3 regions of the Peribacillus sp. P4_C12 genome follow, and region 2 is predicted to be linked to each of the others. Evidence: riboswitches for the same ligand, from Rfam matches in the RefSeq annotation. Region 2 holds a riboswitch; each other region holds the start of a gene.

Region 1 (15,771 bases), on a different contig from region 2:
GCATTACCATTACCTTTTCCCTCTCCTCCAAATGAATCTAAGGGTAAGCCAATCGATAATCCGAGCAAACTGTAAAAGACCCAATAAAGGGGCCGCTATCTCGTCCTAGAAATAATGAGCAATGATTGGGGTAAAAACTCAACATTTATTATTTAAATTATAATGAAAAAAGATGTTTTTTGTTTGAAGATTCCTCGAATTTTCAAGGAATTCTTGTGTATAACGAATCTAGCTCCTATCTTCTTACCCATATTTTCTCCCATTCCCTGTAAATAAAACATTCTGAAATGGTTATACTAAACTTAATTGGTTCATCTTCATCCTTCATAACAAAACAAATTTCTATGATGAAGTGATTAAAATGGTATATAAATTTCCACTTACAATAATTAAATACAAAAAAACTGGGCGTCATCAAGACGCCCAGTTTTGTAGGAATGGATTATTGATATCCCCAAATCATTGTTAGCATTGTACCGAAAATTGTAACCAATGCAACAAACAATCCGTAATAAACGTTTGTGTAAATCGATGCTTTATCCTCAGACTCTCCTGCATGCATGAACATAACCAATTGAAGTGCTGCTTGCATGAAGGCTGTAACAAGTAGGATGATCATTGCCATTTTAAGTGAGAGATCAAACACTATAACTGATAGTGCAACCAAAGTCAGGATTAGTGAAAAGGCAAATCCCATAACTTGGCCCCGTGGGAATAATTGTTTCATATTACATCATTCCTTTCAGGTAGACGAAACTGAAGATGAAAATCCAGACAACGTCTAAGAAATGCCAGTAAAGAGAAAAGATGAAAGCTTTGTTTGCTGTTTCTGGAATCAGACCGCGTTTTTTAACCTGCAGAATGATGAATGTTCCCCAGAATAAACCAAGTGTAACGTGAGCTCCATGCGTACCTAGTAACGTAAACAAACTAGATAAGAAAGCACTTGTTTGAATGGTTGCTCCTTCATGTACATACTCCACGAATTCATAGATTTCGACTCCCAAAAAGCCTAAACCAAGAATAAGGGTGATAACGAAGAAACTAAGCATCGCTTTCTTACTACCAAGTCTCATTGCATTGATTCCAAGACCAATGGTAAAACTACTAGTTAAAAGAAAAATTGTTTGAAGCATTAGGGTTGGTACTTTAAAAAGGTGTTCCCCTGTTGGACCATTTCCAGTACCGTTAACTAATACAAAATAAGTGGCGAACAGTGTAGCGAAAAGAGCTATTTCTGCCCCCAGGAAAATCCAAAATCCAAAAATCTTTAAGCGATTTTCTTCCGTGCTATATTCTAGTGGCAGCGAGTTATCTATTTTCATTACTTAGCACCTCGCAATTTATTTTCAGTTTCTTCAATCTCTTCAACGGAGATATAACGTCCGTGATCTTTTTCGAATGAACGGTGAGCCATACAAGCAAAGATACCAAGTGTTGCAATGATTGCAATGATCCACATGCTGAATACCATTGCAAAGCCCCAAACGAAGAAGATACAGCTCATGATAAACGGCACACCACTGTTATTTGGCATATGAATCTTTTCTACTTTACCACCAAATAATTTAAAGCCTTTTTTCTTAGAATCCCAGAATGCTTCTGTAGAATCAACTGTAGGCACAATTGCAAAGTTATATTCTGGTATTGGTGTATGTGTAGCCCACTCTAGAGAACGTGCATCCCATGGATCGTTTGAAATATTTCTTGATGCATAACGAGTACTCCAATAGATGTTGTACACAATAAGCGCGAAACCTATTGCTAAGCCAATTGCTCCAACGAAAGAGAGCATATTCAATGGACCATAGCCCGTTGATTCAGAGTACGTATACATACGACGTGCTTGCCCATCTAAACCAGTGATGAACATCGGGAAGAATGTTACATTAAAGCTGATTGTAATGAACCAGAACGACCATTTCCCAATCTTTTCGCTCAACATGAAACCAAACATTTTTGGCCACCAGTACGTGAAACCAGCAAGTACGGCAAATACAGTACCAGGGATTAAAACGTAGTGGAAGTGAGCTACTAAGAACATTGTATTATGGTATTGGTAGTCAGCACTTGCCATGGCAAGCATAACCCCGGTTACCCCACCGAGCGTGAAAATCGGAATGAAAGCTAAAGAGTATAACATTGGGACGGTAAAAACGATTTTACCTTTCCAAAGTGTGAACAACCAGTTGAAAATCTTAACACCGGTCGGAACAGCGATTGCCATTGTGGTAATCGAGAAGATACCGTTAACCATTGCACCGTGACCCATTGTGTAAAAATGGTGAGCCCATACAACGAAAGATAGAGTAGAAATAGCTACCATCGAGATAACCATCGAATTATACCCGTACAGGTTACGACGTGCAAAAGTCGAAATGATTTCACTGTAAATACCGAATGCCGGAAGAATAACTATATAAACTTCAGGATGTCCCCAAACCCAGAACAAGTTCGCCCAAAGCATATCGCTACCGCCATTGGCCATCGTAAAGAATTGAGTTCCGAATAGACGATCCATTGTCATCAACGCAAGTGCCACTGTCAATACAGGGAAAGCGAAAACGATAATGAAGTTTGTGATCAAGATAGACCATGTGAACATTGGCATTTTCATTAAGTTCATACCAGGTGCTCTCATTTTCAAGATTGTTACGATAAAGTTGATACCAGTCAGTAATGTACCGATACCAGCTATTTGAATTGCAATCGCGTAATAGTTCGAACCTACTGATTCACTGAAATCGTTACTTGCCAGTGGGAAGTAAGATGTCCAACCTGCATCAGGAGATCCACCAACTACGAAAGAGATGTTAAATAGCATTGCACCCATAAAGAATAACCAGAAGCTTACTGCGTTTAGACGTGGGAATGCTACGTCACGTGCTCCAACTTGTAATGGTGTAACAATGTTCATTAACCCAATGATAAATGGCATAGCCATAAACAGGATCATGACAACCCCGTGTGTTGTAAAGATTTCATTATAATGCTGTCCATCCAACAAACCGTTATCAGGCACAGCAGTTTGAGCACGCATCATGATAGCATCGGCTCCACCACGGAAAAGCATAAGTAGTGCAGACAAGATGTACATGATACCAATACGTTTATGGTCAACCGTTGTTAACCACTCACGCCATAAGTAACCCCATTTTTTAAAATAGGTAATTCCGACAACAACCGCAAGCATGGTTAAGCCAATAGCAACCATGGATGCATAAATCGCTGGACTTGGATGAGGTACGGCAAATCGATCAAAGTAATCCATACTTTTGTGACTCCTTTCAGGAAAATATTCCTTGTGTAAACCTAGTTGTTTTATCGAGTGAGATTAATTCTTAATGATTCATGTTGCTGTGTTCTGAATGTTCCTCGTGTGAATCTTTGGTGGATTCATCGGATTTCTCAGAATCAGTTTTTTCAGTATCAGATGATCCGTGCATACTATGACCAGCATGTTCCCCTTCAGGAGCTGGAGAAAACTCTAAGTGAGTTCCAGTGTAAGTGGATTGTCCCACATGACCAGGTTCTAATAATTTATTGAATTTTTCCTCAGTAATCGGTTCAGCAGTAGCTTTAATTTCATCTACCCACTTATCATATTCTTTTGTAGGCATTGCCTTAACGTTGAACGTTTGCTGAGCAAAACCTGAACCACTGAAGTTTGAATTTCGACCCATATAATCTCCTGGAACATCAGCTGCTAAGTGCAACGTGTTTACCATGTCCGACATCGCGTATTTTTGTCCTCCAAGTTGCGGAATCCAGAAACTAGCAATTGGTCCGTATGAATAAAGTTTAAATTCAATTGGTCGGTTAGTCGGTATAAACAGATAGTTAACTGTTTCAATATCTTCTTCCGGATAACTAAAATGCCACTTCCAGTTAGAAGATGAAGCGTAAATAACTAATGGTTCTTGCTCTTGGTATCCTTTAGGTGTTGCCTCAACTTCATTTGTTGTTTTAACAGTAACAACTGATAGGAAAGCGACGATTAAAATTGGGATCGCAACCCAAATTATTTCAAGAACCTTACTTCCTTCAATATGAGGTGGTTCATAATCATCACGCTGTTTGGATGCACGATATTTCATTATCATGAAGATATACAGTACAATAACGACAAGAACGACAAAGGCCATTGTCCATATCGAAATCATAATAACATCTGCTTGTGTTGCAGCTACTGGCCCTTTAGGGTCCAAGACCATTAATGGGTTATCGCAACCGGTTAGCACAGTGGCAATAGTAAAAAGTATAGTTAATAAAGCCCATTTTATTTTCATAGTACTACCCCTTTCTTACATAATAAAATTCCTATTGGTAATTATTCGGACAAAGTGTTACCATGTTCACAAACCCCGACATACCAATATTAATCCCAAGTGTATAAAAAGACAATACAAAGTGACATCTGTCACATAAAGTTCATGAAAGAGCAGTAAGAAGATGGTAACTGAACTGAAATGTTCGAAAATCTTTATGAAATGAAATATAATAATTGTTTAATATCTTACTTACGGAGAATTCACTTATTAGTGAAGGATTTGCAAGTATTCCCGGTTCTTTTTCCATTTAATGTTACTTTAATATAATGAATTTTCACATTATATTCTCCCTCGTACATTACCTCAAGACTGGATTTAAATTACTGAATATTCAAGTTTTATTACCTCTCCTGTTAAGAAGATAGCTATCGATGGAATCGTTAATGGATGTTGATGGTATCCAGGATTAAAAACGAATTTTTCTCACTCGACCATGGACTCGGTAACGGCATTGTATATGATGTTGTTTTCCCTGCTTCATTACCCTTGTCGTACAACACTTGCCATTATATATAAGGAAACAAAGAGTGTGAAATGAACATTTTGATCCTTTATGATGCCTACTTGAATGCCTTTCTAGGACATTTGCTGTGGCACATTTAGCCATTCTAATAGGCTTGGTTAAAATAGGGGAAAGGAAAATGGGGGAAAGTCGTATACATTATATTAGGACTAATCACAGGCACACTTGTACTACTTTGCTCTATAACAGGGTTAATCTTATTTAAGAACAATAATAAAATATTGGTAATCAGGTTCCTTCTTCTCGCAATACTTATTGCCCTGTCAGTATTACTTTTCCTAAACTGCTGTTTAGTCCTGTCCTCCTATTTTTGCGGGAGTAGGCTATTTGTGTTTTGTAAATATGAATGGGGCATGAAAAAGGGATATCCTTTCACACCTCAAAATTTATAAAGTGACCAGGGGGCAGGCCGTTTCCCCACATGTTACTTCAAGCGCATTAGTCCATTCACTTTTCTGGAATTCCTCCACCTGAATAAAGGAAACTCACTACTTAAATATCCAATTTTGACAACTGCATCCCTTTTGTTTCTTTTATTATATGCACATAGAAAAACCACGAAAAATGGACCTTTTTAAAGTGTCCATTTTTCGTGGTATAGTTCAGAGTTCAGAATGTAGAGTTAGAACTTTTCATTCAGGAATGTAGTGAGTTTGATGTGGATGGCCAAGCCATGTTGTATGTACACATATTCTAAATCAACTGGATTTGGATCATTGAATATGCTTTCATTGTTGGAGCATTTGTTAACTAGTTGGTTACGCTTTAATCGTGTACAACCTACTGCCATGCCCAAGAAATATTTCAAGCGATCCTTTGAATACACGTTCTCTAGAGTGGGCTACTCTCTGTTCCCAGTTCCAGAATACAACTTCACTATCATACCGACAGCTGATTCTTCACTAGCATTCCGGATGTAGCTTCATCTACCTGAAAGGAAATTTGAGTATGAAACAGTTATTTCCACGTGGACATGTTATGGGGTTCATATTCTCCATGGTTCTTACATCCGTTGCTCTTGGTGTTGATGTATATGACCTTTCTTTGAGAACAGGAATGATAGTCCTTATAGTAGCTTCATTCCTGCAAGCAGGTGAACAACTAGATTAGTTCATGCATGCTTGTGAATCTGATGATAAGAAAGCCATCTACGAAAACGGTATTACGCTCTATTCATTGCTTTAGTTACTGAACTCGGTACTTCTTTTTGTTTTAACTTTTGAATTTATTTTTATGATTTTAGTTGTTTCCGGTACAACTGTTTTACCCTTATGTGTGTTCATCACCATTTCTTCTGTCAGGACAAAAAATATACCAACTAGGAAAATGGCAGCTGCGCTTAATGTAATGGCCATTCCAACAGCAGTTAATATATAATCCTTATTGTAATCGCTTACAAATAAACTTAAAGCAAAAATAATAATTCCGATTACACAACCTGTGCCTGATACCCACTTCACTGCATCTAACATCTTCTGATTAGCTTCCATTATTTCATCCCCTTTCTTTCTATTTTATTACATTTCACAAATTTGTCAAACTTTTTATAATTTTCAATATATTCACAATGAAAACCTTGACAAATTAAAGTTATTACAACTCACTTTTAGGTATTCAAGACTATATGGAAAATAAACCAAATAGTTAAAATACACTACCTATTTTTCCGATAATATCCATTTTTTATACTATTATTTATTTTTTATTATTTACCCAAATATTTTATCGACTCATTAGCTATAAAAATGACTCCTGCCAATTGCTCAGGAGTCATTTCTCTTTTTTTATGAATTTTGTAACGTAATCGTTAAGGTTTTCTCTTCATTACCTCGATACACTTTGACCTTTACTTTATCGCCGATTTTCTTATCTGTGTATAAGTATTTCCTTAATTCAGCAGAGGTACTAATTTTCGTTCCATCAATCTCCACAATGATATCCTGTTGCTTAAGTCCTCCATTCGCATCCGCCGATCCAGTTTCTATACCCGTTACCATTACACCTGACTTTGCAGCTTCAGGGACATTTTGAAGGTAATACTGTGGCAGTTCTTCTGTGTTCGCCAAGCTGACCCCTAAATATGGCCGCGTGATTTTTCCATTTTCAATCAGTTCCGTTACAATCGGTATTACGTCATTACTTGGTATAGCGAAACCTAAGCCTTCCACACCGCTTTCAGAAATTTTCAAACTGTTTATGCCTATTACTTCACCAGCAGTATTGATTAATGCACCTCCACTGTTACCAGGATTAATTGCCGCATCTGTTTGAAGGACATCAAGTTCCCACTCTCCGTCAGATGTATCGACTGATATGGAACGCCCAGTTGCACTTACAATTCCTTGCGTAACCGAACGTGAGAAATCAAGTCCGAGAGGGTTACCAATGGCCAAAACTTCTTCACCTGGACGCATTCTATCTGAATCTCCAAAATTAATTCCCTCTGGTGCTACCGAGGCATTAATCGTCAAAACCGCTAGGTCTGTTAAAGCATCTGCACCAACAACTGTTGCAGTTGCCTTTTGTCCATCATACAATGAAATTTCTACTTCCTTAGCACCTTCAATAACATGATTATTCGTGATGATATAGGCCTTACCATTATCTTTTTTATAAATAACTCCTGACCCCGTGCCGCTCTCAACAGTTTCGCTCTCCGTGCTTTGCTGCTGGAATGGGTTCTGATTTTGCATCTCTTGTAAATTTACGACACCTACAATCGATTTTGAAGCTGATTCAACCATATCTGCTCTTTCATTTGAATCTGTGCTTGTCGATAACTTTTCTGTATTTATACTCTTATTCTTTTCCACGCTCTCGGTTTGTTCTGCCCCTGCAGTTTGTGATGATTCGGTCACTGTATTTTTCTCTGCATCTATAAAATCTCCGCCAAATACAAATACAGAAGATGTAACTATAGAAGCAACAGTTCCAGAAACAAGACTAGTTAACCAAAGCGACTTGCCCTTTTTCGGTTCAGCTTTCACCCGAACTTGCTCATCCCCATTATAATTCTCCATCCTTTATCCCTCCTATGAAAGTCCTTTACTTGGCTCCATCATAAACAGTAATTATTAAAAAATTCTTAAGAAATAAAGAATACGGCAAACTTTTTACAAAAAAGATAAAATGAATGTAGATTTGACCGAAAAAAGAACAATATTGACTGGTTAATAGCTCTGAGATTTCTTACCTCCCATTACGAAAAAAAAAGATGCCTCAAATAACAAGGCACCTTTTTCATCCATTCTATTTCTTACATAAGCTCATAGACTTCTTTTGTCTTCTTATTCACGCCATACCAACCCCAAGTAGCCTTATGCCCACTTCCCTTACTGTCATTGACCATTTCAAACACTTGGAATATGTAATCTCCCTTTTCATCTTCACGATCATATTGAATTTGAAGCTGAGGATAGTTTTCCATGTCAGCGTAGTCTTTCACAAGATTTTCCGCCTGAGCTTTCGTCAATGTCTTATCTGAATCCTTGTTACTCTCGTGATTTCCTTTATCAGCTAGCTTCGATGTGGCGGGGGCCTCCACTGGCTTATCCTCTTCTTCTGACTCGATAACTGGGTCTTCAGACTCATCCCTCGATTGCTCTGCGTCAGTGTCTTCAACTGGCTCTGCACTGGCTTCTCCAGCTTCTGAGGACATTCCAATTGCCTTTTGTACCATGAGTTTACTTTTCTCATAATTTGCCTTATATGCAGCAGCTTCTTCAAAAAACACTTGAGACGCCTCAAAATCTTGTTCCTCGTATTTCTTCATTCCATCTGCCAAAAGGACGCAAAGTTCCATTAACTCTTTCATCTCCCCTGTTTGGTCTTCTTTATACGCTAATTCAAATGCCTCATGGGCCTCTAAATAATTTGCCTCTTCCACCTGACTTTTTCCTAGCTCCATGTTGGAATCGTAATTCCTGGTGGTACAGCCTGAAACAATTAATGCCATCATTAAAATAAATATGAGTAATCTCTTCAAAAAGTCACTCCTCACTTTTACTGAATACACATACACTTCCATATTATTCTATAAATCTATCTTACCCGATTTCACAAGAAATATCTGACATCTTTATCTCTATCGATTTATTATGGAGAATGTTCACTTTTATGATTATATTTTTACAAATAGTGGTACATCATAGATAAACGCTTGAAAGGGTGAAGAAAAAATGTTGTAGGAAAAACAGACCTATCATGTGGATTTGGTCAGCGGCGATGTACTAGGAAAAAAACTTGAGGAAAATCCAAGCTTTACTATATACGCTACAGATGAAGAACTAGCAGAATTAAAGCAATGCCTAGAGGAACATCGAACAGATGACTTGGAGTCATATGCCCGTTCTCATGTACCATATCTTCTCTATCATCATGACCGGGCAAATGATAAATACGATGAAGCTACGAAAAAGCTGTACGCCATCATTTATAAATTAGGCGATGAAACAGCCCGAAACCATATTGAAGAAATCAGCATATTGGCAGATAACAAATTCAAAGGCAACGAGGAAATCCAAAACTTTAAATAGGAGAATGCTTAAACAGAACCTGAAATAACAAGTTTCTATTTTTTAAAAGAACGAGAATGAAAAAAGCATCTTCGAAAGAAAGTGATTTAACACATGAGGTACATCAGACGATCAGAGTGTTTGGAGTTTTTTAGGAAGAAAATTATGATGGGATTAGTTTTGGAAATGCATAATCCTAAATAAAAATATACCAGAACTGTTTCATTTAATAGGTAACGATTCTGGTATATTTAACGTTTTGCGGATTACTTTACAATGAAAAATAAGGTGTCATTCACACATAAGTCTAGTGTTTTTGCTTATAATAGGTAACCGCTAGCGCAAGGGCAAGTACGGTTCCTTTAACGATGTCCATCGCGTAGTATGGGACAGACATCATAATCAGTCCGTTTTGAAGGATTCCAATCAGGACTGCACCGATGAAGGTTCCGAAGGCATTCGGTTTCCCTGCTCCTAGAACGGATGAACCAATAAATGCTGCTGCAACAGCATCCATTAAGTAAGGAGACCCGGAATTGATTTCGGATGTCATGACGCGGGAAGCAAGAACAATTCCCCCGATTGCGGCAAAGAGAGCCGAAAGGAGATAGGCCAGTACTTTGTATTTATTTACCGAAATTCCAGAAAGTCTGGCAGCTTCCTTATTTCCCCCAATAATGTACATATAACGACCGTGCTTGGTATAAGTTAAAAAGATATGGGTAGCTATCACAATGACTGCCATGATCAGAATAATCCAAGGGACCTGTCCAATCTTAGCGAAAAATGGGCTGATCAGTCCTTCAGCGAACGTTCCATCAGGCATGACCATATTTTGTGAAACCGTTGCTCCTTTTGTATAGGTAAGGGCAATCCCTTGGATGATGAACATGGTCGCTAATGTCATCAGCATGTCAGGAATTCTCAATTTTACAATCATGAATGAATTTAATGCTCCTACTACAAGCGACGCACCGATTGCAGCTAATATCGCAATCAGGGTATCCTGCGAAAACCAAACAAACATCGAAATGACGATCGCATTAGCCAATGATGCTACAGAACCAACGGATAGGTCAAAACCATCCACAGTTAAGGATATCGTAATTCCAATCGCAATGATGGTCACGATTGAAATAGAACGCAGAATGTTAATTAGATTATTAGCTTGAATGAAAGATGGATTTGAAAAGGCAAATATCCCAACCAAAATAATAATCGTCAAGATTGTGCCGTATTTATAGAAAAAGTCGAATAAGTCTACTTTTTTCTTCGCTTTTGTTGTCTGTGTGAGAACAGGAATCGGTGTGCTCATCCTATTTGCCTCCTGTTGAGTAGAATAGTAATTCTTCTTCATTGGTTTTGCTTGTCTCTAATTCGATGACTGTCTTTCCACCATATAACACATAAGTTCGATTAGTAATACCCATGATTTCAGACAACTCAGATGATGCATATATAATTGCCTTTCCATTTCTGGCAAGTTGGGCAATCAATTCAAATATGTCCTTCTTTGCCCCTACATCGACGCCTTTTGTAGGTTCATCAAATATGTATACATTTGCATCAGCAATCAGCCACTTTCCGATAGCGACCTTTTGTTGATTACCACCTGACAAGTTTTCAACCTTAGCTTCCTCTGAAGGGGTTTTAATACCAAGACTCGTAATAAGTTCCTTCGCTTTTTTCTTTTCCGCCTTACGATCTACAAAGCTGAATATCTTGCTGAATTTCCCGATACTTGCTGCAGTCAAGTTCGTTGCAACTGATTCCTGAACAAGAATGCCTTCTTTCCTGCGTTCTTCCGGTACAAGTGCCAGACCACTTTTTACTGCATGATGCGGTGTTTTCAATGAAAGCTTTCTACCATTCATCACGACTTCCCCTGTTGTGATAGCAGTATGACCGAATAGGGTTTTACATAGCTCTGTTTTCCCTGCTCCAACCAATCCTGCCAAACCAACAATCTCTCCTGCTTTTAGATGAAGGCTAACATTTTTAACTTTTTCGGCATCTGACAGTCCCTTCACTTCCAGAACAACTTCACCAATCGCAGCATTTACAACAGGGAACTGTTCATCCATTGTTTTCCCAAGCATTCCCTCGACCACTTCGTTTTGAGTAATATCCGCTACTTCTCGGCATGCAACACTTTTCCCATTCCTCATAATCGTAATTTCTTCACAAATTTCAAAAATCTCTGGAAGACGATGGGAAATAAATATGATGCCAACGCCTCTTTGCTTTAATTCATTTACAATTCGAAATAGTTCTGTCGTCTCCGTATAACTTAACGGAGCAGTTGGTTCGTCGAGGATCAGGAATTTGCATTCAGTCGAGACTGCTCTTGCAATCAGAACCATCTGTTTTTCAGCCAAGGTAAGATCTCTTACCAGCTTTTTCGAAGAGACACCAATTTTCATCTCTGCCAGGATATAAGTGGCTTTTCTATGCAACTCTTTCCAATGGACCATTTGTTTTTTGCCCATGTTTTGCACCGTATCATTCAACATTACATTTTCCCCAACAGTTAAATAAGGAATGAGTGCCGTATCTACTTCCTGATAAACAATTTGAATACCTTGTTCCTGTGCAGCCTTCGGTGAACGGATATCCTGCTTCTTTCCATCCAGAAAAATTTCACCTGTATAATGGGCATGAGCGCCCGATAAGACCTTCATTAGCGTAGATTTCCCTGCTCCGTTTGCGCCGACCACTGCATGGGCTGTCCCTGATTGTACTGAAAAATCAACTTCACTAAGCGCCTTTACTCCCGGAAATTCAATCGATATCTTTTTCATTTCTAGTTGTGTGCTCATGCCCATTCCCCCTATTAAACAGACACTCTCTTCACTAGAAAGAGAGTGTCTACTGACTCTGTTTTTTACTTTTTATAATGATCTTTCAATACTTTCATCCATTCTTCTTCAAATTCCGTTGATACTCCCCATCCTTCGACAATACCGGACAAGTTGGCCATGTTGACCGCTTCTTTTGAAGCTTGAATCTGCTCTTGTGAAATAAGTGAAGCTTCTAAGTCATATGTTTGCGGTGTTTCTTCACCCGCTAATTTTTTTGCTAAAATCCTCATATTCACTGCACCAATCAATTTCGGATCGACAGCTGCCGTGTAAGACCAAGAACTGCCTTTCGCTTGAATCTCCTGAAGATCAGCATTAGATACGTCGATTCCGTATATCTTCACTTCATCGCGGCCAGCTTCTTTAATCGCACGAGCCGCTCCAATTGCGAATGCATCCCATGTTGCGAAAATCGCATCTAGTTTGCCTTTGGGATATTTATTCAACATTGCGGCTACCGCATTTTGTGTCTGAACTGAAGTATCTGCAGATGCTACTCCGAATCTTTCGACTTCTTTAATCCCAGGATTTTCTTTTAATTTTTCCTGATACACCGCATTTCTTCTCACCATTGGCGGGAAACCATCTACCCAAAGGTATGCAATCGCTGCTTCACCTTTTTGTTCTTCTATCAATTTATCAAAAGCCAGAGTTGCCAATGCTTCATCATCCTGTGAAGTTAAGGTCACACCGTCAATTTTAGATAAGTCGCTAATAGAGTCGAATGTAACAACGCTCTTTCCTGCATCAACCAACTTTTGAACGTCATTCACTGTTGCTGCATCATCACCATGGGAGATAATATAGCCGTCATAATCTTCTTGTAAAGCCTGGGCGATTGCATCATGGAATTTAGCCGTATCGCCATTTGCTGTATACGTATCCACTTGAAAACCTAATGCTTCTCCTTCTTCCTTCGCTCCAGCTAAATATTGAGCCGTATGATCATCTCCGCCAATTTTACGAATGACTTTGATTTTGGCACCTTCCCCTTTTGCAAATCGTTCTGGAACATTTTTAAAGGATACTTTTTCATCCTTCTTTGATTCTGTTGAACTTTGTCCTGAAGAGCAGCCCGTTAAAAGCAAAGCCGAAGCTATGACCGAAACGAAAACCCTTTTAAAAATTGACTTCCTCATTTTAGTTCCTCCTACTTTCCAATCATTAATCTTATCAATTAAGTTGGTGTAAATCCCAAAATAAAAACCTCTCTAGAATAGAGAGGTTTAATCAGCTGATTTGCAGACTTATCCCTCTCTTATCTGTCAAAACATTTCTGTTTTGCAGGATTTAGCACCAATTCCTAATGGAACGGTTGCTGGGCATCTTAGGGCCAGTCCCTCCGCCACTCTTGATYAGAGAATATAATGTGTTACGTTTTTCGTAATTACCACTTTATAGGGATATAGTCGTAAAGTCAATAGATTTTTGAATATTTAAAATGTTTCTTGTTACACTTATTTTCTTTGTAGCTTAGCCAGACGCTTTTTCTCGATCTTTTCAAGTCTTTCTAACTGACGTAGTTTCACTTCAAACAGAGTAATCGGGTCACGGTATACTTCCGGATTTTCTCTCATATGCTCCAGTGCTGCCTGATGATCTTTGATTTCAGTCTGTGTTTGTTCTATCGTCTTTTGAAGTAAGGCAAATGAACTGCGATAGAAAAGTGAGATATCTCTATCCAAAGATTTTTCAAACAATCCGAATTGTGTAAGGAAACGGTCACTGATCATTTCTGCAACATCCAGGTAGTCTTCACTTTCTAGGTACTTCTTATACCGGTTGTACATATTAGCTTTATTTTGCGGAATCGCTCCAAACAGCTTCCCTGCCCCTTTAAGCAGCAATTGCGATGGGGTCCGGCGTAGTAAAATATTAACGTCTTCAATGCGGATACTGCTTGTCATCCGATCCGCATCACGGCGCCAGTCATCCAAAACTCTAAAGTCTCCGGCAAGTGTAATTCGCTCTTCTTTGTACAATTCATTGAACCCTGCGCTCATTTCATCCATAAACTGTTGAATTTGTGTAAATTCCAACTGAGATGTAGCAATCCAGTCTTGAAGAGAACGATAATATTGCGGCATAATCTTGTCTGAAATATATGCCTGAATCTGCTCATTCATTTCCTCGTTCAACTGTATATGAACTTGGCTGAAATCGCTACTTTCCGTTAATGATTTAGAACATTCTCTCAGTAATTCAGGGATTCTTGAAGAAAGCTGTTTTTTCACTTCTTCTTTAATTGAACGGTACGACCTTATGATATTTTCACTTTTTTCTTTTTCCAAATCTGCCAGTTGATTGACGGCTCCATTCAATTTGACTTCCATCTGCTCATTCCAAGAAATGGAGTGCTCGCATTTCCGCTCATTAGCTGCCCGTTTTTCTAGCAGGTAAGATAACGTTTTGCGAATGAATGCAAGAATCTTCTCAGATCTTCTTTCCTTCCAATTATCAGCTTGATAATTCGAATCAAGGAAGGATGAAAGGTCCTGTAACTGCTGTTTGCTGTCATAAAGTTTGGAGAAAGCAAATACTTTTGCGTTCGGGAAATACGCATTCACTTTATCCCATGTTTCATCTTCCATCCGGACTGCCACTTGGTCACTGTAAATCGTATCCATCTTATTTAGTAAGAAATGAATCGGAAGTTTCGGTGCCATCATTTGAATTTCCAATAACAAATCTCGTTCACTACCGGTGAAAGGAGCTCGTGCATCGAGAACAAACATCAATCCATCGCTGCCCTGTAAATACCCTTGGAAATCAGAGTCTACACTTTTTTCCCCATTGAACCCTGGTGTATCAAGTAAACGCAGGCGATTATTTCTTAGGTAGTCACTGATAAGGGTCACGTCGACAATGGTTCCGCGCTGACGGCGTGTTTCATCCAATTCAGTTAACTCACCAACGACCTTGTGATCTGTATCTGTAATTTCATAGATTTCCAGATTATCTCCATCTTTGACACTGACAAGGGACGAATGGTCCTCGGCAGCAATACTCTCTCCAGCGAGCGACTGAATAAAGGATGTTTTGCCATTGCCTGTGCTTCCGACAAGAAGAAGATTGAAATTTTCAGTATCCTTAAGTCCGTCTACCATCCATTTCAGCTTATTGCCAACTGTTAAGTTATTCTCTTCAGCCCACTGAATAATGGAATTGAACAGTTTTTCGCCCGCTTCCAATCCGCCTCCCAATTTAGGCGATTTTGCTAACAGACTTTCTGCATCCTGAACAACCAGTGCATTAATTGTATCAGGGAAAATTTCATTCCATGACAGAACGGACGCCGCTGCAAATAACGAAAGCTCTCCATCAGCGATTTTTAACCAATTTTCCAACAATCTCGGCACAACAGGACTCAAATCTTTGATTAAGTGTGTTCCTTCAAGCAAACCGGCATAAGCATCCCGGTAATAGACAGAAAGTTCATCCCATACATCACCTGGATGTAATTCGATGCCATCTATCAAATTATTAATGACTCTAAGCCATTCAAAGTAGGAATCTGTATATTTATAATTTTTCCAAAGTGC
Region 2 (10,689 bases):
CAAGAAGCAAAAAGGTGTAATCAAGAAAAACAGCGGTGCAAGTCTGATTGATATTGGTGATGGAGTGGCTCTTCTTGAATTCACTTCACCAAATAATGCAATAGGTCTTGATATCATGCAAATGATCAATGCCGCAGTCGATGAAGCAGAAGCTAATTTTAAAGGTCTGGTGATCGGAAACCAAGGCAAAAACTTCTGTGTAGGTGCTAATATTGCCATGATGTTGATGGAAGCACAAGATGACAATATGTTGGAATTGGATATGGTTATCAGCCAATTCCAAAAGGCAATGCTTAAGATTAAGTACAGTGCTGTACCTGTTGTTGTAGCGCCATTTAATATGACACTTGGCGGCGGTGCGGAAGTATCTCTTCCTGCTGCACGTATCCAAGCAACGACAGAAACATATATGGGTCTTGTAGAAGCTGGTGTTGGATTGATTCCAGGCGGTGGCGGAACAAAAGAACTTTATGTAAAAACGCTGAAGAATATGCCAAAGGGCGTCGCCTTTGATTTGCAGAAAGTGGCTAATCAAGTATTTGAAACAGTCGCGATGGCAAAAGTTTCAACTTCTGCTGAAGAAGCACGCGGGAATAACTTCCTTAATTCTTCTGATGGAATAAGTGTGAACGCAGATCATCAATTATATGATGCGAAGCAGGCAGTCATCTCCATGTATAACCAAGGGTATACAGCTCCAGTTCGTACAAAAATTCCTGTGGTCGGTGAAACAGGTTATGCCACACTTCTTTTAGGGGCAGAATCCATGCGCCTTTCCGGCTTCCTATCTGATCATGACCTTGTCATAGCTAAAGAGCTTGCATATGTCCTGGCCGGAGGAAAACTTCCATACGGTACAGAAGTAGATGAGCAGTATATCTTGAACCTAGAGAAACAAGCTTTCCTAAAATTAATTTCTACTCCGAAATCTCAGCAAAGAATGCAGCATATGCTTGTTAAAGGGAAACCACTTCGAAACTAATGGATAAGTAAAAATACGGTCAGATTGCAAATGAAGGTTAATAGATTGATAGCTTAAAAATGAAGTAAGGGGGATCCTCATGAAAGAAGCAGTAATAGTAGCTGGAGCAAGGACTCCGGTAGGAAGAGCAAAAAAAGGTTCTCTTGCTAAAGTTCGACCAGATGATTTAGGGGCTCTTGTTGTAAAAGAAACGTTAAAGCGTGCTGGAAATTATGAAGGTTCAATTGATGATTTAATTATCGGTTGCGCAATGCCTGAGGCGGAGCAAGGGCTGAATATGGCGAGAAATATTGGTGCGTTAGCAGGATTGTCTTACACAGTACCAGCTATAACAATTAATCGTTACTGTTCAAGCGGGTTACAAAGTATTGCTTATGGAGCGGAAAGAATCATGCTCGGCCAAAGTGATACGGTCATTGCAGGTGGAGCAGAGTCCATGAGTCTTTTGCCAATGATGGGACATGTAACCCGTCCGAACGCACAACTTGCGGAAACAGCTCCAGAATACTATATGGGAATGGGTCACACAGCTGAAGCCGTTGCAAAAAAATACGGTATTTCGCGTGAAGAACAGGATGCATTTGCTGTGCGCAGTCATCAAAGGGCTGCAAAAGCCATTGCTGATGGAAAGTTTTCAGATGAAATTGTTCCGGTTGATGTAACCATTCGCTCAGTAGGTCCGGATCTTAAATTACAGGAAAAGTCATTCCAGTTTGCACAAGATGAAGGCGTTCGTGAAGGCACAACATTTGAAGTGCTTAAGAAATTAAGACCAGCATTCTCTGTGACAGGATCCGTTACAGCAGGAAATTCATCACAAACGAGTGATGGAGCTGCTGCGGTTATGGTCATGGATGGAGAAAAAGCTTCTTCAATAGGGCTGAAGCCACTTGGTAAGTTCCGTTCCTTTGCCGTAGCAGGGGTACCACCGGAAATTATGGGGATTGGTCCGATCGCTGCGATTCCAAAAGCTTTGAAACTAGCAGGTCTTGAGCTTTCTGATATTGGTTTATTTGAATTGAATGAAGCCTTTGCTTCTCAATCCATTCAAATCATTCGTGAGCTGGGTTTGAATGAAGAGATTGTCAATGTCAATGGTGGAGCTATTGCCCTAGGCCATCCACTAGGATGTTCCGGTACTAAATTAACATTAAGCCTACTTCATGAAATGAAGCGCAGAAACCAACAATTCGGAGTCGTTACAATGTGTATCGGTGGCGGAATGGGTGCTGCTGGAGTATTTGAATTATTAGCGTAATTCCATCTCGTTCGAAAGTTTATCAACAATTCCGGCGGGCTTAAGATAATTAATCATTTAGGAGGAAATAACATGTCCAATCAAACAACAGATAACCTCATAAAAGGCGGCGCCTTTTTAGTAGAAGATATTACGTATAATCAAGTGTTTACACCAGAAGATTATTCTGATGAGCATAAAATGATTGCCAAAACTTCTGAAGATTTCGTAGTGAATGAAGTTCTTCCGCAAGTTGAGCATTTAGAGAATCATGAATTCGACCGTTCTGTAAAATTACTGAAGCATGCAGGGGATATCGGTTTACTTGGTGCTGACGTTCCTGAAGAATACAACGGGCTTGGTCTTGATAAAATTAGCTCAGCAATAATTACAGAAAAAATGGCACTTGCAGGTGGGTTCGGAATCACTCACGGTGCACACGTAGGGATTGGATCTTTGCCAATCGTATTATTTGGAAATGAAGAACAAAAGAAAAAATACCTTCCATTACTAGCAACGGGCGAAAAAATTGCTGCTTATGCTTTAACTGAACCTAGCTCAGGATCTGATGCATTGGGTGCAAAAACGACAGCAAAATTAAATGCAGAAGGTACTCACTACGTTTTAAACGGTGAAAAACAATGGATTACCAATGCAGGTTTTGCGGATGTGTTCTGTGTATATGCTAAAATCGACGGCGAACAATTCTCTGCCTTTATTGTAGAGCGTGAATATCAAGGTGTATCTACGGGCGCTGAAGAAAAGAAAATGGGTATAAAAAGCTCATCTACACGTACTTTAATCCTGGAAGACGTACATGTTCCAGTTGAAAACCTTCTTGGCGTAGCTGGAAAAGGGCATGTTATTGCTTTTAATATCTTGAATATTGGCCGATATAAATTGGGTGTTGGCGCAGTCGGCGGTTCTAAACGCGCTCTTGAAATTACTGCTGCTTATACAAATCAACGTCAGCAGTTCAAAACGAAAATTTCTGACTTTAACTTGACGAAAGAAAAGCTTGCAACGATGGCTTCTAAAATTTATGCAGCAGAAAGCTCTGTATACCGTACCGTCGGTCTTTATGATCAAAGACAAAGCAAGCTGACTGATGAGCAAGTGAAAGATGGAAAATCAATGGCAGCAGCGATCGCTGAATATGCAATTGAGTGTTCTTTGAATAAATTCTTCGCTTCTGAAGTATTGGATTACGTAACAGATGAAGGCGTACAGCTTCATGGTGGTTATGGTTTCATGCAGGAATATGAAATTGAAAAAGCGTACCGTGACTCTCGTATTAACCGGATTTTCGAAGGCACAAATGAAATCAACCGTTTGCTTGTTCCGGGAACATTCCTGAAAAAAGCACTTAAAGGAGAACTTCCTCTTCTACAAAAAGCGCAAGGACTGCAAGAGGAATTAATGATGATGATGCCTGAAGAGCCTAGCGATGAGCCATTGGCACAAGAAAAAATGCTGGTTAGAAATGCTAAGAAAATCGGTATTTTGGCAGCAGGTCTTGCAGCACAGAAATACGGCAAGAAACTTGATCAAGAACAAGAAATCTTATCTAACATTGCTGATATCGCATCCCTTGCATACGCTGCTGAATCTGTGGTTTTACGTACAGAAAAAGCAATTGCGACTACAGGCTTAGAAAAGAATAAACAAAAAGTACTGTACACTGAAATTTTCGTTCAAGAAGCGTTCAATGAAATAGAACAGCATGCAAAAGAAACGTTAATTGCCGTTGAAACAGGCGATACTCTTCGCATTATGCTTTCTTCTCTTCGCAAGTTGACTAGACACAACCCAATCAATGTCATTGCGAAAAAACGAGAAGCTTCTATTAAGGTAATCGAAACTGAAAAATACGCACTATAATCAAAGTTCAACCTTTAAAGGGAATTCCCGTAATCGGGTATTCCCTTTATTACTTGTGAAATTTTCACGATGGAAAGACAAGGAGAATTCGTTGTATTGCACAGAAAAAACGGGTATTCTATTGATAGGTGGTGAAACAATGGGCTTAACATTATATTGGTACCCAAAATGCGGCACATGCCGTAATGCGAAGAAGTGGCTGGATAGTCATGAACTGCAATATGAAGCGATTCATATAGTAGAAAATCCGCCATCTCGAACAGAAATCGAACAACTATATAATACCAGCGGATTAGAGCTGAAGAAGTTTTTTAATACTAGCGGGCAAAAATACCGGGAGCTGGGTTTAAAGGACAAGCTGAAAGATGCTTCTGAAGCAGAAATGCTAGATATATTGTCTACTGATGGTATGCTTCTTAAAAGGCCGATTGTTACGGACGGCACAAAAGTGACAGTTGGTTTCAAAGAAGAGCAATTCGAACAGACTTGGAACTAAAATTATACGAAATATTTGGTTAATTCCTTACTTTTAAAATAAATCTACCTTATAATGTAATAGATAAAATAAGATGTACTATGGAGGGAATTAATGATGACAACACCAAAAGAACTTCGTTACACAAAGGAACATGAATGGGTCAAAACAGAAGATGGAACAGTACGCATCGGAATTACAGCATTTGCTCAGTCCGAACTTGGGGACATCGTTTTTGTTGAGCTTCCAGAGATTGGCGCTGAACTGAAAGCGGACGAGCCATTTGGCAGTGTTGAATCTGTTAAAACTGTATCTGAGCTGTATGCTCCTATCAGTGGTAAAGTTGTTGAAGTAAATGAAGAGTTGAATGACAATCCTGAATTCGTAAATGAATCTCCTTTTGAAAAAGCATGGATGATCGTGATTGAACCATCAAATATCAGTGACGTTGAAAACCTGATGAGCGCTGAAGAATATGATAGCCTGATAAACGGTTAAAATGAGGGAGAGAGGGTCTAAATAGGCCTGCTCTCTTTTTCAGTTTATAAAAAGGCAGGGTGCACACAATTCGTGAGATGGAGTGATGACATGGAGTGGGGCGAATTTGATAAAGTTATCATTGTAGAAGGCAGTTCCGATAGAAGAAAAGTTGCCTCCGTTTTGAATGAAGATGTGGAAATAAGATGTACAAATGGGACCATTTCATTAACTAAGCTGGATGAGTTAGTAGATGAAATGATGGACCGTGATGTTTATCTCCTTTTTGACGCAGATGATTCAGGAGAAAAGCTACGGAAGCAATTCCGAAGGGAAATGCCGGAAGCAAGCCACTTGTATATCAATAAAATGTACAAAGAAGTGGAAAGTGCCCCCGAACATCATATCGCTACAGTGCTCCTATCTGCCAATATGAATGTGAAAATGAAATTTTTAAGTCAAAGGGTGAACGACTAATTGATGCAAGAAATGAAAGAAGAAGATTGTAGGCTTGCTGTTGAAGAAGGGGAAACCTTTTGCTTATATTTATATACACCTTTGTGTGGGACCTGTCAGGTGGCTTCTAGGATGCTCTCGATATCATTGGAGCTTTTTCCAGACTTGAAGGCAGGAAAGATGAATATGAACTATGTCCAAACAATCGCCGAATCATATGAAATTGAGAGTGTACCTTGTTTATTACTATTTAAAGAAGGGCAGCTGCGGAAAAAAATATATGCCTTTCAGTCTGTTCCTTATTTGTACGGAGTGCTTAAGGAAATAAGCTAAAAAGCCAATCCAATATGGGTTGGCTTTTTAGCTGTAGAAAAGTAGTGAATAAACGATATAGTTGATGGGGAATTGAAATAAGAATATTCAAATAATTGATTGACTGGATAATTCTAAAGTGCTATATTTTGAATTAAGAAAGTAACTGCTAAATTTAATAGTTCTTATCAAGAGTGGCGGAGGGACTGGCCCGACGAAGCCCGGCAACCGGTATAAATTTATATACGGTGCTAATTCCAACAGAGTATTAGCTCTGGAAGATGAGGAGAGTATATAAGCCTCTTCTTATGAAGTGGTTTTTTTGCTTGTTAAAAGAGGAAGGCCTGATTCTTAATTCCAACTAAATCCATAGAAAAAGGGGAGAAATCTTATGGCAGAGAAAAAGTTGCGTTTCGAAACATTGAGTGTTCACGGGGGTCTGCAAGTAGATGAAACGGGTGCACGTGCAGTGCCTATTTATCAGAGCAATGCATACTTGTTCAAAGATACTGACCATGCAGCAAATTTATTTGGCTTAAAGGAAAATGGCTATATTTATACACGACTTCATAATCCTACGGTCAGTGTTTTCGAAGAAAGAATGGCCTTGTTGGAAGGTGGTATCGGCGGACTGGCAACAGCAAGTGGGATGGCTGCCATTACACTGTCAATCCTAAATATTGCTGGTGCAGGAGATGAAATAGTGTCCGCCTCTACATTATATGGCGGTACGTATAATCTTTTTGAAAATACTCTTCCTAAATATGGGATAAAAGTGAAGTTCGTCTCTCCTGATGACCCTGAAAATTTCAAAAAAGCCATCACTCCTAGAACGAAGGCTATATTTGCGGAAACAATTGGAAATCCAAGTCTAAGGATTCTTGATATTGAAGCTGTAGCGGACATCGCTCACAATGCGGGTATACCACTCATTATCGATAATACCTTTGCTACCCCGTACCTTTGCCGGCCAATTGATTTTGGAGCGGACATTGTCATCCACTCTGCTACAAAATGGCTCTTGGGAAATGGAACCACCTTAGGAGGCATCATCGTGGATGGGGGCAAATTTGACTGGAACTCACCAAACTACCCTGGCTTTACGGAACCGGATCCAAGCTACGATGGGATTGTATACTCTGAAGCAGTCGGTCCTGCTGCCTTTATCACAAAAGCGCGTGTGCAATTACTTCGTGATTTAGGGCCGACGTTAAGTGCTCAAAGCGCGTTCCAGTTTACGCTGGGGCTAGAAACGTTGCATGTGAGAATGAAAGAGCATCTTTCAAATACTAAGTCTGTTATTCAATATTTGGAAAATCATCCTGCTGTGAACTGGGTTTCGCACCCTAGTAATGGAAGTCACCCTGATAAAGCGCTGGCGGATAAATATTTGCCTAAGGGAGCAGGAGCTGTTGTGACTTTTGGAATTCAAGGTGGACGCGATGCTGGAGCAAAACTTATCAATTCGGTAGAATTATGGTCGCATGTAGCCAACGTAGGGGATGCTAAAAGTTTAATTATCCACCCTGCTAGTACGACCCATCAACAATTAAATGATGTAGGTTTAGCAAAAGCGGGTGTAAGTGCTGATCAAGTGCGCATATCGATTGGTATTGAAAACGTAGAGGATTTAATAGAAGATTTAGAGCAGGCAATTGAAAAAGCGACGAATATTGTCTCCTTAACTTCTAAAACTGTTTAATAAAAAAGACCTGTTCATTCTTTCCTAGAAATATTATACATTGCGCTCCTTTTTTATCTATGATAAAATTTCTCCATACTAAAGAACTTAATGATGTACAAATATTCTATATATTAGCTCTTATCAAGAGAGGTGGAGGGATGTGCCCGATGAAACCCGGCAACCGACAAGGAAAATTTCCTTGGAAAGGTGCCAATTCACACAAAGTTTAATCGCTTTGGAAGATGAGAGAAAGGCCTGCTTTTTCACCTGCCTTTCTGCTCATGCAGAAAGGTTTTTTCTATTTAGTTTGGGAAAACCTTTACATGTATAGCAATATTGAAAAACGGTTTTAAATCATATTTACAGGCTGATAATGAAGATAAATCAACTAAGTTCATAGGTTTTATTGGATAAAAGAGGTGAGTATTAATGATTACATTGACAAAAGTTAGTAAGCTATTCCGAACAGGAAAAGGAAGCAGCGACACGATTAAGGCTGTAAATAATGTTAATGTTGAAATAAATAAAGGCGAGATTTTCGGTATTATTGGCTACAGCGGAGCAGGGAAAAGTACTTTGATCAGGATGCTTAATGGATTGGAAACACCAACAGAAGGATCCGTTGTGGTGGCTGATAAAGAAATTTCCAAAATCAAAGGTGCTAAACTACGTAAAGCTCGACAAGAAATCAGCATGATCTTTCAACATTTTAATTTATTATGGTCTAGAACCGTTCAGGAGAATATATCGTTTCCTCTAGAAATTGCAGGGGTTTCGAAAAACGAACGTATCAAGCGTGTGAATGAATTAATTAAGTTAGTTGGGCTTGAAGGAAGAGAAAAGGCATATCCTTCGCAATTAAGCGGAGGGCAAAAACAAAGGGTCGGTATTGCTAGGGCTCTGGCTAACAATCCTAAAGTGCTACTGTGCGATGAAGCGACGTCTGCTTTAGACCCGCAGACAACCGATTCAATACTTGAATTGCTTGTCGACATCAATAAGCGTCTTGGTCTAACGATTGTTTTGATTACACATGAAATGCACGTCATCCGTAAAATTTGTCACCGCGTGGCAGTAATGGAAAATGGTCAAGTAGTTGAACAAGGACCTGTCCTGGAAGTCTTCAAGAATCCGAAAGAACAAATGACGAAGCGTTTCGTTCAACAGGTAACAGAGCCTGAAGAAACAAAAGAAACAATGGAACACTTGCTGGAACGCTATCCGGCAGGAAAAGTAATTCAATTGACGTTCGTAGGAGATCATGCAGAGAGTCCGTTAATTACTAAGCTGGTACGTAACTTTGAGTTGGATGTCAATATCGTTCAAGGAAAAATATCTCAAACTAGAAGTGGTTCATATGGAACGTTATTTATCCACCTTGATGGCAATGAGGATGAAATGCTCCGCGCAATCGAATTCATTAAAGCACAGCATGTAGGCGTGGAGGTGATGACTCATGCTTGAAGAATTATTACCGAATGTATATTGGGAAGACATTATTGAAGCAACAAAAGAAACACTTTATATGACTAGTATCTCAGTACTAGCAACCTTTTTTATAGGCATACTATTAGGGTTAGTCCTGTTTTTAACAGGGAAAGGTAATATGTGGGAAAATCGGGTAATTAACTCGATCATGAGTGCTATCGTTAATATTTTCCGTTCTATTCCATTCCTTATTTTAATTGTGTTACTCATACCTTTCACAAAATTGCTTGTCGGTTCTATGATCGGTGAGAATGCAGCATTACCAGCCCTTATTATCGGGGCGGCACCATTTTATGCACGTATGGTTGAAATCGGCCTCCGTGAAATCGATAAAGGTGTAATTGAAGCGGCTAAATCAATGGGAGCGAAAACGAGCACGATCATTTGGAAGGTACTTCTTCCAGAATCGATGCCAGCATTAATTTCAGGGATTACGGTAACATCGATTGCATTGGTTGGATATACCGCAATGGCAGGGGTTATCGGTGCAGGCGGGCTTGGTAATCTGGCCTATCTAGACGGCTATCAAAGGAATCACAATGACGTTACACTTGTAGCGACGATTGTTATACTAATTATCGTCTTCATTATTCAAATTATTGGAGATGTGATTACATCTAAATTAGACAAAAGATAAAGGGAGATGAATAGGATGAAAAAGTTTTTAGGATTTGCATTAGTACTTGTTTTATCGATTGCTCTTGCTGCTTGTGGAACCGATAAGGACAACAGCGGCAGCGATACAGAAAAGGAAACGAAAAAATTAGTTGTAGGTGCATCCAATGTTCCGCATGCTGAGATTCTTGAAAAAGCTAAACCTCTTCTTGAAGAAAAAGGAATTGAGTTGGAAATTAAACCGTTCCAAGATTATGTTTTACCGAATAAGGCTTTAAACGATAAAGAATTGGATGCTAACTACTTTCAACATATTCCATATTTAGAGGGGCAAATTAAAGAAAATGGATATGACTTCGTTAATGCTGGTGGAATTCATATCGAGCCGATTGCTCTATATTCACAAAAATATAAAAGCATTGATAAACTTCCGGAAGGCGCAACAATTATTATGAGTAGCTCTGTTGCTGACCACGGACGTGCGTTATCTCTATTAGAAAAAAATGGCCTGATTACATTAAAAGAAGGCATCGATAAAACGACAGCTACAACAAAAGACATTGTTGAAAATAAGAAAAAACTTAAATTTGATGCGAATTATGAAGCATCTTTACTTCCGAAAATTTATGAGAGTGGCGAAGGGGATGCCGTTCTAATCAACTCTAACTATGCGATTGACGCTGGATTGAATCCGCTTAAAGATTCAATTGCTATTGAAGACTCTGAATCACCATATGTAAACGTTATTGCTGTTAACAAAGGTGATGAAAATAAAGAAGAAATCAAAACGCTAGTAGAAGTATTACATTCTAAAGAAATTCAAGATTTTATTCTAAAGGAATACAAAGGTGCAGTCGTACCAACTAAATAATTTATGATAAAGAACGACCTGGAAATCTTCAGGTCGTTTTTTTATCATTTCCCGCCAGAAGACTCCCTCTTCAAGCGTGAGAAGGGCGAGAGCCCAACGGTAAGGGGGAGATGAATGGCGGTTGGTATAAGCCAAAGTACCCTTTGACAAACGTATGTTCTCTGGGTAATAATAACTATAAGGGGAGGTGAAACCAATGGTCGTAAACAAA
Region 3 (4,233 bases), on a different contig from region 2:
ATTGACAGCGAAACCGAGAGATCGATTCACGACGTTATTTTCAAAGATTAAATTCTTGGTCGTTGTAAACAGCAATACTCCAAGAGGTAAACCAATTAGAAGGGCTACCGCAAGGGAGATTCCAACCATATAGATTGTTTCGAGAAAGGCTTTATTAAGGTCAGGTAAAATATTGACGACGGAATCAAACAGTGACATGTTTCAATACCTCCACAGAACTGGTCCGATTTGTTATATATTCCAGTGCCGATTGAACTTCAGCAGCCTCACCAATTAATTCAATGATTAAGATTCCTAATGGAACATCCTGAATATATTCAATTTTGCCGTGCAAGATATTTCCCTTTACTGAATACTTTTGTAGAGCATCGGAAAGAATTGATTCACCGGCGGTGGGCCCTTCAAATTGAATTTGAATAATCGTTCCTTTGCTTTCCTCAATTAAGTGTGAGGGAAGCTCAAAATCCAATACACTGCTGATGAATTGCTTCGTCAACTGCTGCTTTGGTTGTGAAAATATCTCATAAACAGATCCTTCTTCGATAATCCTGCCATCCTGCATGACAGCGACTCGATGGCATAGTTCTTTGACTACTTCCATTTCGTGGGTAATCAATACTATAGTGATACCAAGTTCCCGACTAATCTTTTTTAATAACTGTAAAATCGCTTTTGTTGTTGTTGGATCAAGGGCAGAAGTCGCTTCATCACATAATAGTACAGTAGGGTTATTGGCTAAGGCTCGCGCTATACCGACCCGTTGCTTTTGACCTCCGCTGAGCTGGGCCGGATAGACATCCTTTTTATCACTAAGCCCAACTATGTCCAGCAGCTCTAGAACGCGACTTTTGATGACGCCCTTTGATTTGTGTGCGGCTTTCAAGGCGAAAGCAACATTTTCAAAAACGGTTTTGGAACTGACTAAGGAAAAGTGCTGAAATATCATACCGGTTTTTTGTCGTTGTTTTCGAAGCTCTTTGCCTGATAAAGACGTTAAGTCAATACCGTCAATAATGATATTTCCTTTTGTCGGACGTTCAAGCAAATTTAAGCAGCGTATTAATGAGCTTTTTCCGGCTCCGCTGTAGCCAACAATCCCATAAACTTCACCAGTCTGAATTGTCAAAGATACGTTATCCACTCCGACAACTCGGGTATTTTTCGATATGTATTCCTTTCGGACTGATCGGATTTCAATCATGAGCCTTCCCCCTTAAACATAAAAAACTGCCTCTATCATTCAGAAAGAGGCAGCGAAATTATTTCGTCTTATCTTTCAGAATGTAATCATTCTGCAGGAAGTAGCACCGTTCCCGATTGGGGCGGTTGCCGGACATCACAGGGCCTGTTCCCTCAGTCACTCTTGATAAGTAAATTATTATTTTGGAATATTACAAGTTTTCTAATATAATCTATATTATTTGTAAATTCACACATTGTCAATCATTTCTGTAATTTTAGAATAACTTTCAGGTGAATTAATTTTTTAAAGGGTAAATCTAGTATTTGATAATTCCCTCTTTTCGAATCGGGGTAATGGAATCATCCATCGTTAATGGTCGTAAAGTCATTCTTTTTCAAGGTTTTTGTAAGAAAAGCTTCGTTCTTTTTAGCAGTTTGTCGATTTTTTTTAATAATTACGTGAAGTTTTTGTCAGGAAAGTATTGTTTCAAAGTCTGTATCATGAATGCTTTAGCTTTTTTATCGCCCAAACTTAAATACGGAGTACCCTTTCTTAACAACTTCCTTTTAACCGAAGCCAGATTTTTGCTGTTTCTTTTCTTCGTTGCATAATAGAATACCTTAAATCAATGACAATGGTTTCAAACAGTGCCTTGATTCTACCGGAAAATATACAACGGGTCTTTGCTAGGAAAATACTATTTGCTTGTCAAAAGTATGGAGGAATATTACATTTATTGTAATGAACAAGGGGTAAATAGGATATTAAACTATTTTTATACAATTGATGAGGAGGGAAGCCATGCTAGAGATTAAGACGATAAATGATGTGGTTTGTGTACAAGGGACCCCTGAAGGAATAAAGTCGGGGATGAGTGTATATGCTTTTTTAACAGACGGCCTATTGATTGATACGGCAGCCCAAATTTTATTGGAAGAACTTATCCCTTTCTATGAATCAGCCGACTTCGATTTAGTGGCGCTAACGCATTATCATGAGGACCATACTGGCGGTGCCGCCTGGATACAAGAACATAGAAAAGTTCCAATTTATATTCATCCGATGTCGATTGATGTATGTGCGAAGGATGCTGAATATCCAGATTATCGCAAAGCTTTTTGGGGAAGGAGAGATGGCTTCAAAGCTGAGCCGTTGGGGAGGACTGTTCATTCCCGTACCCAAACGTGGGAGCCAATCTTTACCCCAGGTCATGCTAAGGACCATATGGTGTATTTGAATCACAGTAATGGCATGCTGTTTTCAGGTGACCTATTCGTTACACCGAAAACAAAGCTTGTTTTACGGGAAGAATCTGTCCCTGTCATCATCGATTCTATAAATAGATTACTTCAATATGATTTTGGAGAGGTTTTTTGTTGTCATGCCGGGCATGTCCCAAATGGGAAGGAAATGTTTCAAAGAAAGCTGGACTATCTGGAAAACCTGAGTGGTGAAATTTTACGATTGCATAATCAAGGCTTGGCAGTTCATGAAATCCAGCAAATTGTTTTGCCGAATCAATATCCGCTTATCGAGATATCTGGCCACGAATGGGATTCGGAGCATATTATCACATCGATATTAAACGGAAATGTGTTGATTACAGAGGAGAATGGAGTAACATAAAAAAATGTCATCAATTAGATGTTATGGAAGAGAATAACAGCCGCGGATGTATTCGCAATCAGCCATTGGCGCAACGTAGTGTGGGCACTTTAAATCCAGATCAACTAGCGAAACCTAAATGGTTGCTGTGGGCTTCAAAACATAAAAAAAGGTTATTTGGTTAATTAGCTATCATCTTGCGTTTCTTCAAAAAATGAAGGGACACTCTTTTCTGTATAGTTCAGGCCAAAAGTAATAAGGAATTACGTGAAATAATGAAGAAAAAATAGGGGGACTATTTGGACTTCTGCTTAAAAAGCCATTATTAAACGCTATTGGAGACCACATTATTATTTTCTCTTTGTCGGGCGGTCTACACGGCTTAATGATAGGAACAAAAAATGATAAAGGATAGCTTTAGTGAAACTAACGAGTGAGGGCTCCTTATAATGCTAGAGACGGGCATCTTTGAGAGTTAATATATATTCAAGAATGTGTAGTCGATCTAGGTTAAATCAAAAGGTAGGCATAATCCTTAATTAAGGACATGTGTCCTTTTGTTTCATATAATAAAAAAACAATAGAAGAGACTCGTCAAAAAAGCATCTGCCTAAGAACGCAGGTGCTTTTTCAAATTAATTATTCTGTCTTAGGGTTAGTTCTTTTTTGATTTATTTCAGGTTATAAAAATTACTTATATTATGAAATGGTCTGCCTACTGAATAATATTCAATATTATATTCAGAAATCTCATCTAAGGAATAACTATTTTTTCCGTCAAAAATAATTGGATGATTCATTAACATTTCATATTTTTCTAGGGGGAAATCTTTGAATTCATCCCAATCAGTAGCTATAAAAACCATGTCTGTATTTGTTATAGCTTCCTCTATGGATAAAGCATATTGAATCTTTTCTCCCAAAATTTGCTTTGCTTCTTCAAGTGCTAATGGATCATAAGCCGTTACCAATGCTCCCTGCATAGTTAGCTCTGAAGCTATATCAATGGCAATTGATTCACGTACGTCGTTTGTATTCGGTTTAAATGCCAATCCTAATATTGCAATCTTTTTGTCTTTTAAGTTACCAAAACGTTGCTTTGCTTTATTCATTAACGAATACTTTTGTTGTTTATTTACCTTTATTACTGCTTCCAGAATTTCAAGTGATTGCCCAGCTTCAGTAGCCTGTTGAATTAGACCACGAGTGTCTTTAGGGAAGCAAGAGCCCCCGAATCCAATTCCTGCTTTTAAGAATTGGGTTCCTATTCGAAAATCTAGACCCATTCCATGTGCTACTTCTTCTATGTTGGCACCCACCTTTTCACAAAGGTTTGCGATTTCATTAATGAAACTGATCTTAGTTGCCAAAAAAGCATTTGAACTATATTTAATCATTTCCGCACTTAATAGATCCGTAATAAAAATAGTTCTCCCGAAAGGTCT

What was found. Region 2 has a riboswitch for S-adenosylmethionine ahead of AC1DUW_RS13155 (methionine ABC transporter ATP-binding protein). Riboswitches for the same ligand answer to the same signal wherever they lie in the genome.
Region 1: it holds a riboswitch for S-adenosylmethionine, as region 2 does, so the genes downstream of both, AC1DUW_RS08740 (sugar ABC transporter substrate-binding protein) here and AC1DUW_RS13155 (methionine ABC transporter ATP-binding protein) in region 2, are expected to answer to the same signal.
Region 3: it holds a riboswitch for S-adenosylmethionine, as region 2 does, so the genes downstream of both, AC1DUW_RS07650 (methionine ABC transporter ATP-binding protein) here and AC1DUW_RS13155 (methionine ABC transporter ATP-binding protein) in region 2, are expected to answer to the same signal.

What each region holds. Positions count from the first base shown of each region.
Region 1 is NZ_JBFUIB010000035.1:7,925-23,695, reverse strand. Features, by position in the region: gene AC1DUW_RS08810 (hypothetical protein) at 1-10, opposite strand, end outside; gene qoxD (cytochrome aa3 quinol oxidase subunit IV) at 443-727, opposite strand; gene qoxC (cytochrome aa3 quinol oxidase subunit III) at 729-1,325, opposite strand; gene qoxB (cytochrome aa3 quinol oxidase subunit I) at 1,325-3,271, opposite strand; gene qoxA (cytochrome aa3 quinol oxidase subunit II) at 3,342-4,289, opposite strand; partial or broken gene AC1DUW_RS08785 (nucleoside recognition domain-containing protein) at 4,697-4,866, shown strand; gene AC1DUW_RS08780 (hypothetical protein) at 5,535-5,774, shown strand; gene AC1DUW_RS08775 (cytochrome C oxidase subunit IV family protein) at 5,803-5,964, shown strand; gene AC1DUW_RS08770 (hypothetical protein) at 6,036-6,344, opposite strand; gene AC1DUW_RS08765 (S1C family serine protease) at 6,639-7,874, opposite strand; gene AC1DUW_RS08760 (COG3014 family protein) at 8,111-8,839, opposite strand; gene AC1DUW_RS08755 (hydrolase) at 9,060-9,389, shown strand; gene AC1DUW_RS08750 (ABC transporter permease) at 9,676-10,683, opposite strand; gene AC1DUW_RS08745 (sugar ABC transporter ATP-binding protein) at 10,685-12,187, opposite strand; gene AC1DUW_RS08740 (sugar ABC transporter substrate-binding protein) at 12,253-13,368, opposite strand; SAM riboswitch class I at 13,485-13,590, opposite strand; gene AC1DUW_RS08735 (GTPase domain-containing protein) at 13,687-15,771, opposite strand, start outside.
Region 2 is NZ_JBFUIB010000083.1:1,432-12,120, forward strand. Features, by position in the region: gene AC1DUW_RS13115 (3-hydroxyacyl-CoA dehydrogenase/enoyl-CoA hydratase family protein) at 1-982, shown strand, start outside; gene AC1DUW_RS13120 (acetyl-CoA C-acetyltransferase) at 1,062-2,240, shown strand; gene AC1DUW_RS13125 (acyl-CoA dehydrogenase family protein) at 2,313-4,100, shown strand; gene AC1DUW_RS13130 (arsenate reductase family protein) at 4,240-4,596, shown strand; gene gcvH (glycine cleavage system protein GcvH) at 4,693-5,073, shown strand; gene AC1DUW_RS13140 (toprim domain-containing protein) at 5,164-5,529, shown strand; gene AC1DUW_RS13145 (thioredoxin family protein) at 5,533-5,841, shown strand; SAM riboswitch class I at 6,003-6,108, shown strand; gene AC1DUW_RS13150 (O-acetylhomoserine aminocarboxypropyltransferase/cysteine synthase family protein) at 6,212-7,522, shown strand; SAM riboswitch class I at 7,640-7,753, shown strand; gene AC1DUW_RS13155 (methionine ABC transporter ATP-binding protein) at 7,934-8,968, shown strand; gene AC1DUW_RS13160 (methionine ABC transporter permease) at 8,961-9,629, shown strand; gene AC1DUW_RS13165 (MetQ/NlpA family ABC transporter substrate-binding protein) at 9,645-10,478, shown strand; partial or broken gene AC1DUW_RS13170 (RNA-guided endonuclease TnpB family protein) at 10,675-10,689, shown strand, end outside.
Region 3 is NZ_JBFUIB010000027.1:27,121-31,353, forward strand. Features, by position in the region: gene AC1DUW_RS07645 (methionine ABC transporter permease) at 1-198, opposite strand, end outside; gene AC1DUW_RS07650 (methionine ABC transporter ATP-binding protein) at 185-1,201, opposite strand; SAM riboswitch class I at 1,267-1,373, opposite strand; gene AC1DUW_RS07655 (MBL fold metallo-hydrolase) at 1,985-2,809, shown strand; gene AC1DUW_RS07660 (UDP-glucose dehydrogenase family protein) at 3,460-4,233, opposite strand, start outside.